DNA from 3 places in the Mucilaginibacter sp. A3364 genome. Region 1 is predicted to be linked to each of the others. Evidence: riboswitches for the same ligand, from Rfam matches in the RefSeq annotation. Region 1 holds a riboswitch; each other region holds the start of a gene.

Region 1 (5,271 bases):
TAGCTAACCATTGGTCGGCGGTACATTTGTCTTTGGCAATCTGGTCGCGTATTTCCTGGTGGAAGATCTCGGCACCACCGCCGGGGATAGATTCCAGGCCTGCATCCAGCATCATTTTCATGCCGGTGGGGTAGTCTATCTTAGCTTTTTTGAAGATGTAGTGATATTCAACCGGCGTTAATGCTTTCACGTGCAGATCTGGCCGATGCGCTTTGATACGTTTAAAAAGCTCGACATAAAACGGCACATCATACTGTGGTAACACGCCACCTACAATGTGTACCTCGGTAACGGGTTCGTTATCGTATTTTTTTACGATATCGAACATCTCGTCCATGGTGTACTCCCAGCCTTCCTCCTTCTGTTTCAGCAGGCGCGAATACGAGCAAAACTTGCAGTCGTAAACGCAAAGGTTGGTGGGTTCGATATGAAAATTGCGGTTGAAATAAGTTGTGTTGCCGTGGCGCTTTTCGCGAATGTAGTTGGCCAATACGCCAAGGTAGCTTAGTTCGCCTTTTTCGTAGAGGATCACACCTTCATCAAAAGTGATGCGCTCGTTGTGGAGTACTTTTTCTGCAATGCGTTTTAAATCAGCAGATAAGCCCGGATCCTGTAATAATACCTGTAAATTACCTGGTACTTCCATTTAATAAAACGTTTAAACAAAGGTAGCAAAATGCTGCAATTTTGCAGTGCTTTGCTATATATAACCCGTGTTTAAACAAATAGTATGACGCTTATCTTACAGTAGCAGGCCGTTAGTTAGTTTTGATGATAGATTTTATTTCGGCGCCAATAAAACAACCTTCAAGGCAGCCGCTTTTACGTTGGTAGCCTGCTTTTGATATCATGCCGTTGTTACCGGCTTCGAAGAAAATATCGTAACGATCTTTAGCCTGTGTTAACCAGGTAGTTTTGGTAAACGAGTAAATATCATCTAAAGCATAAAGGTTGGCACCTTCTCCGCCATGGCTGTTTAGGGTTTTTTCGTTTTCGTGCCACTCTGTACTTAGGTAGTAGGCACCGGTATTATTACTGACCCTGTATTCGTAAAACCAGTAATCTCGGGTCGTAACCTGGCCATTTTTAATGGTTAGTTTGGTTTCCGAATAAGCAAAGTTTAAAGGACGTTGTACTGCAACGTATGAATAGTTGTTATTTGCGTTTGATTTAAACGTTTCAAAAGCTTTTAAACTTTTCTCGTAGTCATTAGTAACCGCGTCCTTTTTGGTGCACGAGGAAATAAGCACGATCAACGAAAGCATGCTTAAGGTTATATATTTAAAAAAGTTCATGTCTGCTTAAATTGGTTATTAAGTACATAAAGTTACATAATTGTAACAGTATTATGGTAAATAATATGGTAATTTGATATGCTTAATATGAAAACAGAAACCATTGCCATACACGCCGGCAACCATGCCGATGCCGCTACCGGAGCCGTTATACAACCGATAGTTCTATCAACTACGTTTATCCGTAACGCGGACGGTAGTTATACCGATGGCTACATTTACAGCAGGGCTTCAAACCCTAACCGCACTTCCTTAGAAAATGTGTTAGCTCAGTTAGAGCAAGGGGCAGATGCGGCAGCCTTTTCATCGGGCAACGCGGCGGGCATGGCTGTATTTCAGTCATTGGCCCCAGGTACGCATGTTATTGCGCCCGATGATATGTATCATGGGTTACGTAACCAGCTTAAAACTTTATTCGCCGGCATTTTAACGTTTGATTTTATTGATGTGAATAATGAGGCTGTTTTAAATGCCCACATCAAACCCGAAACCGGACTAATCTGGATCGAAACCCCATCAAACCCATTATTAAAAATAAGCGACATCAAAAAAATCGTCGCGACAGCAAAACAGCATAACATTAAAGTGGTGTGCGATAATACCTTTGCAACCCCTATTTGCCAGCTACCATTAACCTTAGGTGCCGATATAGTTATGCACTCCAGCACCAAATATTTTGGCGGGCACAGTGACTTAATGGGCGGGGCTCTAATTACTGCAGAAAAAAGCGACTGGTGGGCCAGGATCCGTGCCGTACAAGAAATGGGCGGCGCTATCCCCTCTCCGCAGGATTGTTATTACCTGGCACGTAGTTTGAAAACACTGCCGTACCGTGTACGCGGTCATGTAAGTAATGCACAGCTACTGGCGGAATACTTACAACAGCTTCCAAAAGTTGAACGCGTGTTATACCCCGGTTTACCATCGCATCCCAATCATGAGGTTGCCAAACAGCAAATGCAAAGCTTTGGCGGGGTATTATCATTTTGCTTAAATGGCGGCAAAGAAGAAGCGCACCGTGTTATTAATAAGCTACAACTATTTACCCAAGCCACCAGCTTAGGCGGTGTAGAAAGTTTGATTGAGCACCGTGCTATGATCGAAGGCCCGGATACTAAAACACCGTTTAATTTGCTGCGGGTATCTGTCGGGTTGGAGCATATTGATGACTTAATAGCCGACTTAGAACAAGCTTTGGCTTAAAAAATTTGCACTTTTACCTATCAGCATATATATTTGCAGCTCGGTAGCAATACCATGATCAATTCCCTCATACGGTTTTGATTTATAAAGAAGTGGCGAGAGATCAGGCTCAATGACCCACTGGCAACCCTCTAAGGTTAGAGATAGGTGCCAATTCCTGGCCCGGTAAATATCCCGGGAAATATAAATTAACAACATGGATAATTTAAAAAACACCCTTCTTCCGCAAATTTTAATTAATGCCCAAAACGGTACCGCGCCTGCTTATTGCATGTGCTATATGTGCCGCTGTTGATCCCTCACCCGTTTATTTTCTCCACAAAAGAAAAATAACGAACAGCGTTAACGGATAAAATATATCCTTTAGCCTCCCTAAAAATCAACACGTTAATTACTATCAACCAAAAAAATGAGCATTTTAACTTATAAGCATACATCACCATTCCAACTCGAGTCGGGCAAAATACTGGCCGAACTTGAAATTGGCTACCACACCTTTGGCACCCTTAATGCCAATAAGGATAACGTGATATGGGTATGCCACGCCCTTACTGCAAACTCCGACGTATTGGATTGGTGGAAAGGCCTTTTCGGCGATGCCGACTATTTTAACCCGAACGAGCATTTTATAGTTTGTGCCAATATATTAGGTTCGGCCTATGGTACTACCAGTCCGCTCAGTGTTGATCCAGCAATCGGCAAGCCATACTTTTTATCGTTCCCCAACATTACTGTAAGGGATATGGCGAAGGCTCATCAGTTACTAGCGCAGCATTTAAAGTTAGATAGCATACATACCGTAATTGGCGGATCATTAGGCGGACAACAAGCTGCCGAGTGGGCCATTATGGAACCTGATTTTATAAAAAACCTGATCCTTATCGCTACCAACGCGCGTCATTCACCGTGGGGTATTGCTTTTAACGAGTCGCAGCGTTTGGCTTTACTGGCAGATGAAACTTATCATGCCGAAACCGTAGATGGCGGTAAAAAAGGTTTAAAAGCCGCACGCAGTATAGCGTTACTATCCTATCGTGGTTATAAAACTTACACGGTTAGTCAGCAGGAAGACGCGGATGCTAACAACGCCGATGATTTCCGTGCAGCCAGCTACCAGAGCTACCAGGGCGATAAACTGGTGAACCGATTTAATGCCTACAGCTATTGGCACCTAACTAAAACCATGGATTCGCACAATGTGGGCCGTAACCGAGGTGGGGTTGAAAAAGCGTTGAGCCTGATCAAAGCGCGTACGCTGGTTATCGGTATTAAATCAGACGTGTTATTCCCGGTTGAAGAACAGCAATACTTATTTCAGCATATACCGCAGGCGGCATTTGCCGAGTTCGACTCGTTTTACGGGCACGACGGTTTTTTAATTGAAACCGGTATCCTTACTAATATTATCACATCATTTTTTAAACAAGACGTAAAGGGAAAGATCATCCAGTTACAGCAAATAGCATAATGAGCAAGAAACTAAATATCGGCCTTTTTGGCTTCGGCGTGGTTGGCCAGGGACTAAATGATATCATCCAGACTAAAAACCTTAACCTTGAAATAAAAAAGATAGCTATTAAAGATGCCAGCAAAAAGCGCTCTTTACCGGCCGAACTTTTTACTACCGACAAAAACGAACTGCTTAACAACCCGGAGATAAACACCATTGTTGAGCTGATAAACGATACCGAAGCGGCTTTTGACATTGTATCAACCGCGCTTAAATCGGGCAAGAACGTAGTATCCGCCAGTAAAAAAATGATAGCCCTGCATTTGGAGGAGCTGATCCAGATACAACAACAATACGGCACATCATTATTGTATGAGGGCGCGGTTTGCGGTAGTATTCCTATCATCCGTAACCTTGAGGAGTATTATGATAATGAGTTGCTGCACTCTATCTGCGGTATATTCAACGGTTCGTCAAACTACATTCTGTCTAAAGGCTTTTTGGAGAACATGGATTATGATGCCGCTTTAAAACTGGCGCAGGACCTTGGCTTTGCCGAAACCAACCCGATAATGGATGTAGGTGGTTTTGATGCGAAATTTAAACTGGTGATAGCCGCGTCGCATGCTTATGGTGTTATTGTAAATCCGGATGAGGTGTTGAACATAGGTATTCAAAACCTGGGAGCAGATGATATTCAGTACGCCCGCGAAAAGAACCTGAAAATAAAACTGGTACCGGTAGCTAAAGAACTGGACGACGAGCATGTTGCCATGTTTGTATTGCCAAAACTGGTTACCGAAACGGAGTTTTTATACAATGTGGAATATGAGTACAACGGCGTAATTGTACAAGCCGCGTTTGCCGATCAGCAATTCTTTTTTGGTAAGGGCGCTGGTGGCCACCCAACAGGTTCGGCTGTGTTATCGGATATTGCTGCTTTACGCTATGACTATGCTTATGAATACAAAAAAACCAAAGCTAGTAAAGGCTTAAACTTTACTAATGATATTGAATTGTGCATTTACCTGCGTTATGAGAGCGACGAACTGCTTGAAGCGTTGAAATTCATCAGCATTAAAGAACGCTACTATTCTGGCAATTATAAATATGTTATTGGAAAAGTAAATCTGCAAAATCTGATCGCTAACGAACAACGTATATCGGATGAGAAGGCATTTCTGGCCTTCGCCGATCAGCTAACAGGGGTCAGTTTAGCCTCGGCTTAAAACCCAACTAAACTTTGCAGTAGTTTTGTTGTGAAGAAAAATGAAAGGTTCCGTAACAGGAACCTTTTTTTGTTTTTAGTCCGACCGCGCGTTG
Region 2 (5,271 bases), on a different contig from region 1:
CCGGCTTTGATGGCATGGAACAGGAAGGCCGAGTGCATCGCCTCGCGCACTACGTTATTACCGCGGAAAGAAAAGGAAATATTACTTACACCACCGCTCACTTTAGCGTACGGCAGGTTTTGTTTTATCCAGCGGGTAGCTTCAATAAAATCTACCGCGTAGTTGTTGTGTTCCTCCAAACCGGTTGCAACGGTAAGGATGTTAGGGTCGAAAATGATATCCTGCGGGGGAAAACCTATCTCGTTCACCAAAATATCGTACGAACGCTTACATATCTCTATCCGGCGCTGGTAATTATCAGCCTGACCTGTTTCGTCAAAAGCCATCACTACCGTGGCGGCACCATAGCTTAATATTTTGCGGGCGTATTCTTTAAACTTCTCCTCGCCTTCTTTCAGCGAGATGGAGTTTACAATACCCTTACCTTGTATACATTTTAAACCTGCCTCAATAACCGACCATTTTGATGAGTCGATCATGATAGGCAGTTTGGCAATATCAGGTTCAGAAGCTACCAGGTTCAGGTATTTCACCATTACAGCTTCCGAGTCGATCATACCCTCGTCCATGTTGATGTCTATCACCTGGGCGCCACCTTCAACCTGTTGGGCAGCTACCGATAGCGCTTCTTCATAATTCTCGGCCAAGATCAGCTTCGAGAATTTTGGCGAACCGGTGATATTGGTACGCTCACCCACATTCACAAAAATACTTTCGGGAGTTATGGTAACGGCTTCTAAACCGCTCAGGCGCATGTTTGGAGCTACCTCAGGTACCAAACGTGCAGGATACTTTTCTGCACGTTCGGCTATGCATTTAATGTGGTCGGGCGTGGTACCGCAGCAACCGCCAACAATGTTCACCAGACCGTCTTTCATAAAGTCGTCTACCTGGTGGGCAGTTTCGTGCGGGGTTTCGTCATACTGACCAAACTCGTTTGGCAAACCGGCATTGGGATAAGCCGATATAAATACATCTGCCTTTTCAGAAAGTTCCTGAATGTGCGGGCGCATTTCACGGGCACCCAAAGCGCAATTTAAACCTACTGATAACAGGTTAGCGTGGCGGATAGAATTCCAGAACGCCTCAACGGTTTGGCCCGAAAGGGTACGGCCTGAAGCATCGGTAATAGTACCCGATATCATGATGGGCAAATGTTTGCCGCTTTCCTGCGCGTATTTATCGGCAGCAAATAAAGCTGCTTTGGCATTCAGGGTATCAAATATGGTTTCAATCAACAAAACGTCCGATCCGCCATCAACCAAACCACGAATCTGATCGTAGTAAGCATTAGCCAGATCATCAAAAGTAACGGCACGGTAACCCGGGTCGTTCACATCAGGCGATAATGATGCAGTACGATTTGTAGGACCAACAGCACCGGCCACAAAGCGGGGTTTGTTGGGCGTTTTTAAATTATATTCATCAGCAACCTCACGGGCCAGGCGTGCGCCTTCGTAGCTCATTTCATAAGCCAGCTCTTCCATATGGTAGTCGGCCAGGGAAATTACTTGCGTGCTGAAGGTATTGGTTTCGATGATATCGGCACCGGCATCCAGGTACTCGGCATGTATAGCTTTGATCACGTCCGGGCGCGTTAAGTTCAGCAGGTCATTATTACCTTGCAGGTCGCTGTGGTGATCTTTAAATCTTTCTCCACGAAAATCTTTTTCGGTTAGCTGGTACCGTTGTATCATGGTACCCATAGCGCCGTCAATGATCAGAATACGTTTTTTGAGTTCGTCTTTTATATTCATTGTCTGTTAGATATGAGAAGTGAGATTTGAGATATGAGAAAGCATATCTATCACCGCTCATCGATCAGATACTGAAATACGGTTGGCAAAACCGAGATAACATCTCATGTCTCACATCTCACATCTCATATCTAAAAAAGCTTATGCTGAAGGTCGGATCAATCAAATTTTGACTCTCGCTTATCTGTCCATCTGCCGGTTAAAACTGATGAGTAGAATGTAGCACCTTGTTGAGTAACAGGTTGCTAAGACATCGCAGGGTCCAGTCCCTCCGCCTTTCTGTATAAGCAGTGCAAAGATGCGTAATTAAGTTGTAATGTGCAAGAGGCTAAGCGTAACCGATACGCCTCGATTAGTGGATATTACATGCTAATTATATATCCACATCAACACCGGTTTACTTTGCGCGCGCAGTAAGGCATCAACCAGCTTCATGGTATTGTTTGATATGGCCGGGCAGCCCCAACCTTCGGGTGTACCATCCGGGTAAACCTCTTGCTCGGGCACACGCTCCCACGAGTGAAATACAATTTGACGACCCAAGGCTTTGTTGTTGCTTGCCTCTAAACCATTTAAAAAATACTTTACATGTATGCCCCAGCCGCTATATCCACGACCCATAATTTTGTATTTCCCTAAGGCTGTGCAATGACTGCCATCGGCATTACTGAACTGCGGCTTATCTTTAGACCACACGCCTGCCCATGGGGAAGTACCGCAACCATGGCTCACCAAACCGGCTATATGTATGGCATTTTTACGCATATCCCAAACCATAAAGCGCTTTACGCCCGATGGCAGGCTCATGTCAATTAAAATACTGTAGCGGATATTATAGCCTTTTTGCTTCGCGAATTGCAGGGCTTCTTTAGCTTTTTGGCGGGTGCGGTTGGTATCTATCCGCTGCGCGGACGCTGCAAATGTGAGCAGAAACAAAAATGCCGGCAAAAATCTGCAAACTAGTTTGTACATCTTTTACCGGCAAGTATTTTTTGTTAGTTATTATCTTCTGCTTCCAAATATGCGAAGCATTGACATAAATAAGTTGATGAATGTAGTATAAAGCACGTATGCTCCTATGATCACTAATTTTTTTGATTCGGCGCTACCATATTCCAAACCTGCACCTATGCGTTTTAACATTTGCACGTAAAAAGCAGTTAAACCTATCATTACGGCCATAAACACAAAGCTCAGAATATACTGTAATGTATCGCTTCCCATAAAGAAATTAACCAAGCTAACCACAAATGCCCCTATAAAGATAGTATACATTATAGAACCGAATTTGGTAAGGTCTTGCTGAGTAGTGTAACCGGCGATAGCCATTACTGCAAACACGGCGGCAGAACTTAAGAATACCGTAAATATTGAACTCGCGGTATAAATAAGGCCGATAATACTTAGGCTTATGCCAATAGTTAATGCATAACCGAAAAATAAAGCCACCAACACAGGGTAACTAATACGCGTGTAGCCAAAATTCATTACCAGGTTAAAGGCTAGCGGAGCAAATAAGGCAACGTAACCTATGGTAGTAAATTTACCTACAGTGGGGTCGATTATTAAACTTAACAAGCTGAAATCTGTAGCGAAAACGTAAGCTATACTTGCTGACACGCCCAATGCGATACACATCCAGGTAAAAACCTTGGCTAAATATTTACGTGAAGCGTCAGTGTCGTTTACCTCTATTACATTATCGTAAACGTAGTTGGGATTATTATTTTCCATTCTTTATTGATTTGGATTTATTGTTATCAAATATAGTTTTATCAGAATCAAGAATCAAGAGCCAAGAATCAAGACAGTGTAATCTTGGCTCTTGATTCTTGACTCTTGGTTCTACTAATTAAGTCTCTTCGTCAACTGCTCCTCTACCCGTTTAAAAAATTGCAGGGGTTTTGAGGTGCGCCAGTTCATCTCGTCCAGTTCGCCACCAAAGTTGATGTAGTAGTCGATGTTGTTGCGCTTAAACTCCTCTATCACATGCTCGCGGAAATTAATTCCGGCTATCCAGCCATCCTCCACATCCTGAAACCATTCCTCATAGTAGCAATCGTCTGACGAGTGATAATTCAACACGTTCTCACCTATCAGTATGTATTTATTAATGCCGTTATCGGTCATCAACTCAATGATCTCGCGCTTAAGTAGCATAATGTCGTTATTGATCGCGTCGTTCCATTCGCCGATAAATTCAATTATGGCATACCCCCTATCGTAATCAGCATACAGCACTTTTAAATAAAGCGTGTTCGAGCCAAACGAATCCCATTGCGGGTGCAGCAAATAATTGTACACCTGCTTATCAAACTCAAATTCACTATACTGCGTAGCATAAAAAGGCGAATATTCGTCCTCTGCTGCTATGTAGTCATCGCGCCATTTGTAATATGGTTCTATCTCGTGCATTGTATTTTAATGTGCAGATATGCAAATGTGCGTATGTGCAGATTTTCTTGATGTTATTGTTTTATTAATTCCCCTTCATTTGCACATCTGCATATACACGCATCTGCACATCACTTTCCTGCCTGGTAAGCATCTACTGCTTTACGCACGCTGCCTTGTTCTGTTAGTAGTTTGCTAGCGGTCGCTTCATCAAGCCCTGTTTCGGCCATTACCATTTTGGTGCCGCGGTCAACCAGTTTATGGTTTGATAGTTGCATATCCACCATTTTGTTGCCTTTTACCTTGCCCAGCTGTATCATTACCGATGTGGTTAACATGTTTAACACCAGTTTTTGCGCGGTGCCTGCTTTCATGCGGGTGCTGCCGGTTAAAAATTCCGGACCGGTTACCACTTCAACCGGAAACTGTGCTGCCGCGGCTACCGGGCTGCCGCTGTTACAAACAACGCATCCGGTTATCAAATTATTTTCGTTAGCAGTATTTAGTCCACCAATAACGTAAGGGGTACGGCCCGATGCGGCTATGCCTACCACTACGTCTTTATCGTTAATGTCATAAACACGCAGGTCTTTCCAGGCTTGCTGGTCGTCATCCTCGGCAAATTCAACGGCTTTGCGTATGGCACCATCGCCACCGGCTATAATACCTACCACCAGGTCAAACGGAACACCAAAAGTTGGGGGGCATTCCGAAGCATCAACAACACCTAACCTGCCGCTTGTGCCTGCGCCAATGTAAAACAAACGGCCTCCGGTTTTCATTTTTTCGGCAACTGCGGTAGCCAGTTTTTCTATTTGCGGCAAAGCTTTTTGAACAGACAGGGCAACGGTTTGATCTTCGCGATTAATATTTTGAAGGATCTCGCCTACGCTCATCTTATCCAGATCGGTATAGTTTGAATCCTTTTCGGTAGTGTTTTGCATATTGATGTGTTATTTGACAAAATTGGGTAAAAAATATTATATGGTTTGATTATTGGTATAACAAAATGCACACCTATGCGCGTAAATACGTAACTTTGTGTGTTATACACACTATGAAGAAAACTACGGGCATAATATTCAGGTCGGCTATACTGGTGCTTTTAGGCGTAACCATT
Region 3 (5,271 bases), on a different contig from region 1:
CGACAATGCATTTAACGCCGTGATGGCGGTGTGCTGTAGGATAAGTTGCTAAAGCATTATTTATTAAAATAAAGTATTTACAGCAATGAGAATTTATTTAGACAACGCAGCAACCACCCAATTAGATGCCGAGGTATTTAAAACCATAACCCCATATTTGCTGGAGCATTATGGCAACCCGTCGTCATTACACGGGCATGGGCGCCGGGCTAAACAAGCGGTGGAAGAGGCTCGCGCTATTATAGCCGGCTTGTTGAATGCCTCACCGTCTGAGATCATATTCACCTGTGGCGGTACCGAGGCTGATAATACGGCGATATTGACAAGCGTACGTTCGCATGGGCTAAAACATGTTATTACCACGCCGTTTGAGCATCATGCGGTACTGCATACCTTGGAGGCCCTGCAAAACAAAGGCGAGATAAAACTAAGCTTTATCAAAACCGATGAGCGCGGCAACCTGGATATTAACCACATGGATGATTTGTTGCGTTATTATAAAGGGCGTTCGCTGGTATCGGTAATGCATGCCAATAACGAGATAGGTAACCTGAACAATATCGAGCTGATAGGCGAGGTCTGTAATAGCAGGGGCGCATTATTTCACTCGGACACGGTACAGACCGTGGGGCACTACAGGCACGACCTGGCTAAACTGAAAGCGCATTTTATAGCGGCATCGGCACATAAATTTCACGGGCCGAAAGGTGTTGGCTTTTTATATTGCCGTAATGGCATACAGCTAACACAACTATTGCACGGCGGCGGGCAGGAACGCAAGCTACGTGCAGGTACAGAAAACATACACGGCATTGTTGGCCTGGCCAAAGCTTTAGAGATAGCTTACGCTGATATTGACAGCCACCGTGTTTACATACAAGGATTGAAGGAGAGGATGATAGCCAAACTGCGCGAGCAAATAGGCGATGTGCGGTTTAACGGAAACTCGGCCATTGCAAGCGACAGCCTGTACACGGTATTAAACGCCAGCTTGCCGGTAAGCAATACAGGTATTAACTTGTTGGAGTATTTGGATCAGAACGATATTTCGGTATCGGGCGGTAGTGCCTGCTCGGCGGGTTTGGCATCGCATGTGTTGAGGGCTTTGGGGGTTGATACCTCTCGCAATAACATCCGGTTCTCGTTCAGCAAATACAATACGGCCGAAGAGATCGACCATACGGTTGAAAAGCTATCGGCTATATATGAAGCCATAGCTGCATAATAACATACATCACCTACAATGAAAATATATATAATAAGCGCCTGCATTTTACTGGCAAGCGTTTGCGCTAAAGCGCAGATACAGACCCCGGTTAAATGGGCCTATGCTGCCAAAAAAATAAACGCTACCGAAGCTGTGGTATATTTAAAAGCCAGCATTGATAAAGGCTGGCACATTTACTCGCAGCACGTGGCCGATGGTGGGCCGGTAAAAACCAGTTTCGCCTTTGCCAAATCTAACGATTACGCGCTGGTGAGCAAAACTACCGAGCCGCAGCCCAAAAAGAAATTTGAGCGGGCATTTGATATGAATGTAACTTACTTTGAAAACACCGTAGTGTTTCAACAAAAAATAAAATTGGTAAACAGTGACCCCATTGTAAAAGGCACGTTAAGCTATATGGTTTGCAGCAACAAGGAGTGTTTACCGCCCGAAGAGGTTAACTTTTTGATAGAATTGAAATAAGAGAACAACAACGCTAATATTAAAGATACTAAGTCGATCCTCCACCAATTGATTTATTATTTACAACAGAATAATAAACAAATGAAAAACATTTACGCACCCATTAGTACCATTTGCCACCACGTAGCAACCAACCCTAAGGTTGTTATACAAAACTGTTGTTGCCGTTAAGCTGCAGTCTATCAGCTAATCAAAAAAATATATTCATAAAGATTAACGTCCTGGCGTTGTGCAGGGGCAAGGCTTTATGCAATGGTGGAACTTCATTTAGTTAAACTTCTGCCGCGGCGACCAGGACGTTAATTCGTAAAATACCCGCTTGAAAACAGCGAAAAACAATTGTTTAAATAAATACTACAAAATCTATAGATTTTTATTTGGATTGTAAATTTTAATTGATACCTTTACACCATCTAATTAACCCCACCATTAATTAGTTGATTTATTCAGAAAAAGGGAGAGGAAGTCTCGATGATCTTTTAGCAACTTTTCGTTCCACCGCGAAATAAGTGCTCTACTTTATCCGGAAGGAAATTTATCACCGGATAATAAATTAACTAAGTGTTATGAAAAATTTGAAGAACCAAAATTTAAGCAAACAACCGGCCGTCGCCCCACCACGATGTTGTTGTATGTGCATGTAGTTTCCGCACAATAAGCTCGATTTAAATTTACTGTAAGCTTTAAGTATCAATGTGTAATTGATGCTGCAGGAACCGTTATGCCTCAAATTTCTGTTACACTTTCTTAAAAATTAATTAAGCAAGTAGAAAATAGTATTAACAACATTAATCTGTACAAACAATGAAATTTTCAAACTATCTATCAAAAGCAAAATGCCTTAGTGTGGGCGTTTTATTTAGTGGTGCTGCCCTGGCCGGCGATAAACCATCTGCTAAATTTATTAAAGAGGGTGTATGGCGCGGCGTATTCAATGTAGCCGAATCGCAAGTACCTTTCAATTTTGAATTTAAGGGGAAAGATCCGGAGCATGCTGTATTTACCTTAATAAACGGCAGCCGTCGTGATGATTTTCACGTGCAGCGCCTGGGTAAAGATTCGGTATATGTTAAAATGAACACTTACGATGCCGCCCTGGTAGCCAAAATCAATGATGACAATACCATTAGCGGCGAATACCGCAGCCTGGTACCGGGTTTCCGTGGTAACTCGTTACCTTTTACTGCCGAGCATGGCAAAACATACCGTTTTGTTGAGCCTGGTAAAGACGTAGAGCCTACCGCCAACCTTAACGGCAAATGGGAAATTAAAACCTACAGTAAAGAAGCTGTCCCTGCATCTATCGCCCTCATCAAACAAAATGGCAACAAACTAACCGGTGTGATCATGACCGTAGTGGGCGATACCCGCGAGCTGGAAGGCACTATACAAGGTGGCGAGTTCGCGCTGAGCGGTTTTACCGGCCCTAGCCCTTTTATTGTAAAAGGTAAAGTAAACGCAGATGGTACGCTAAGCGGCGAGCAAGGTTTCGGTATCTACAAAAACCTAAAGTTTGATGCCGCTAAGAAAGAAGATATTGAACTACCCGATCCGTACAAAATTACCTTCCTGAAAGAAGGCTTTAAAAAGCTGGATTTCTCTTTCCCTAACATTAATGGTAAAGAGCAGGTATCATTAAGTAATGATAAATACAAAGGTAAAGTAGTGATCATTGAGATCATTGGTACCTGGTGCCCTAATTGCACGGATCAAACCGTGTTTCTGTCGCCTTGGTTTAACAAAAACCAAAAACGTGGTGTTGAAGCTATTGCTCTTGGCTTTGAGCAAAAAGATAGCCTGGCTTATGCCCAGTACACTTTAGGTAAGCTGCGCGATAAATACAACATTAAATATGACATAGCATTTGGTGGTTTGGCTGATAAAAAACTGGTATCGCAAAAATTACCTGCGTTGAATAAATTCATCGCTTTCCCAACTACCATCATCATCGATCGTAAAGGCGAAGTGCGCGAGATATACACCGGCTACACCGGCACCGTAACCGGCAAATACCACGAAGAATACGAAAAGAAATTTAACAAACTATTAGACGAGTTGCTGGCCGAACCGGTACCAACCAACACCGCGCAGGTAGCCGACGCTAACCCGGTACAAGGCAAATAATTTATCACTACCTAAAAAACGATCCATATGAAAACTAAAAACTTAAAAGCGCTATTGGCCGGTGTGTTGTTTACCGGCGCGGCTTTCGCAGGCGATAAAGAGCCTGCCGCAAAAAACATTAAAGAAGGTGTTTGGCGCGGTGTGTTTACCGTGGCCGAATCAAAAGTACCTTTCAACTTTGAATACAAGGGGAAAGATATTGAGCATGCCGTATTCACCCTGCTAAACGGAACTCGCCGGGACGATTTCCATGTGCAAAGAATAGGTAAGGATTCGGTATTCATCAAAATGAATACTTATGATGCTGCCATCGTAGCCAAAATAAACGATGACAACACCATAAACGGCGAGTACCGCAGCCTGGTACCTGACTTCCGTGGCAACTCACTGCCATTTGTGGCCGAGCATGGCAAAAGCTACCGCTTTGTGGAGCCGGGTAAAGATGTGGCGCCAACAGCCAACCTTACCGGTAAATGGGAACTGAAAGTGTACTCGAAGGAGCAAGTACCAAACAAGGTTGCCATTTTAAAACAAACAGGCAACAAGCTAACCGGCGTTATTTTACAGGTAACCGGCGACAGCCGCGAGCTGGAAGGCACCGTACAAGGCGACCAGTTTGAGCTATCAGGCTTTAGCGGCCCCAGCCCTAAAATTTATCGCGGCAAAATAAACGCCGATGGTACTTTAAGCGGCGAGATTGGCGCGGGTATTTATGACAATACCAGGTTTGATGCGGTGAAAGATGAAAAAGCCGAACTGCCTGATCCCTACAAACTCACCTTCCTGAAAGAAGGCTACAAAAAGCTGGATTTTACCTTCCCTGATCTTACCGGCAAACCGGTTTCGTTAAGCGATGACAAATACAAAGGTAAAGTAGTCATTGTGGAGATAGTAGGTACCTGGTGCCCTAACTGTACAGATCAAACCGTGTTTCTTTCGCCATGGTTTAACAAAAACCAGAAACGAGGTGTGGAGGCCATTGCCATTGGTTTTGAGCAAAAGGATAGCCTGCAATATGCCCAATACACTTTAGGCAAGCTGCGCGATAAATACAATATCAAATACGATATCCTGTTTGGTGGTCTGGCCGATAAAAAACTGGTATCGCAAAAACTGCCCGCGTTGAATAAGTTCGTTGCTTTCCCAACTACCATCATCATCGACCGTAAGGGCGAAGTGCGCGAAATATACACCGGCTACACCGGCACCGTAACGGGCAAGTATTATAAAGATTACGAAAAGAAATTCAATACCCTGTTAGATCAGCTGTTGGCAGAGGAAGCACCCGCCACTGCATCAGCTAACGCAAGTGAGCAAGTAACCGGACGATAACATAAAAACTAAACTATTAACTGATCAATAGCCAACCTGGTGCGGGTTCATAGGTCCTCCCGCGCCGGGTTTTACATCCACTAAACAAAAACATAAAAAAATGAAATTAACATTAAGCCTGGCCG

The links. Region 1 has a riboswitch for S-adenosylmethionine ahead of AC59JT_RS08405 (homoserine O-acetyltransferase family protein). Riboswitches for the same ligand answer to the same signal wherever they lie in the genome.
Region 2: another riboswitch for S-adenosylmethionine. It lies ahead of metH (methionine synthase); the one in region 1 lies ahead of AC59JT_RS08405 (homoserine O-acetyltransferase family protein).
Region 3: another riboswitch for S-adenosylmethionine. It lies ahead of AC59JT_RS13250 (peroxiredoxin family protein); the one in region 1 lies ahead of AC59JT_RS08405 (homoserine O-acetyltransferase family protein).

Annotation. Positions count from the first base shown of each region.
Region 1 is NZ_JCAWED010000001.1:1,861,355-1,866,625, forward strand. Features, by position in the region: gene mqnE (aminofutalosine synthase MqnE) at 1-646, opposite strand, end outside; gene AC59JT_RS08395 (hypothetical protein) at 759-1,295, opposite strand; gene AC59JT_RS08400 (trans-sulfuration enzyme family protein) at 1,383-2,498, shown strand; SAM riboswitch class I at 2,578-2,688, shown strand; gene AC59JT_RS08405 (homoserine O-acetyltransferase family protein) at 2,908-3,966, shown strand; gene AC59JT_RS08410 (homoserine dehydrogenase) at 3,966-5,177, shown strand.
Region 2 is NZ_JCAWED010000002.1:109,476-114,746, forward strand. Features, by position in the region: gene metH (methionine synthase) at 1-1,757, opposite strand, end outside; SAM riboswitch class I at 1,935-2,047, opposite strand; gene AC59JT_RS13145 (murein L,D-transpeptidase catalytic domain-containing protein) at 2,127-2,729, opposite strand; gene AC59JT_RS13150 (Bax inhibitor-1/YccA family protein) at 2,760-3,491, opposite strand; gene AC59JT_RS13155 (hypothetical protein) at 3,606-4,172, opposite strand; gene murQ (N-acetylmuramic acid 6-phosphate etherase) at 4,283-5,095, opposite strand; gene AC59JT_RS13165 (S41 family peptidase) at 5,209-5,271, shown strand, end outside.
Region 3 is NZ_JCAWED010000002.1:136,357-141,627, reverse strand. Features, by position in the region: gene AC59JT_RS13260 (cysteine desulfurase family protein) at 86-1,225, shown strand; gene AC59JT_RS13255 (protein-disulfide reductase DsbD domain-containing protein) at 1,244-1,690, shown strand; SAM riboswitch class I at 2,130-2,245, shown strand; gene AC59JT_RS13250 (peroxiredoxin family protein) at 2,495-3,814, shown strand; gene AC59JT_RS13245 (peroxiredoxin family protein) at 3,842-5,146, shown strand; gene AC59JT_RS13240 (YceI family protein) at 5,247-5,271, shown strand, end outside.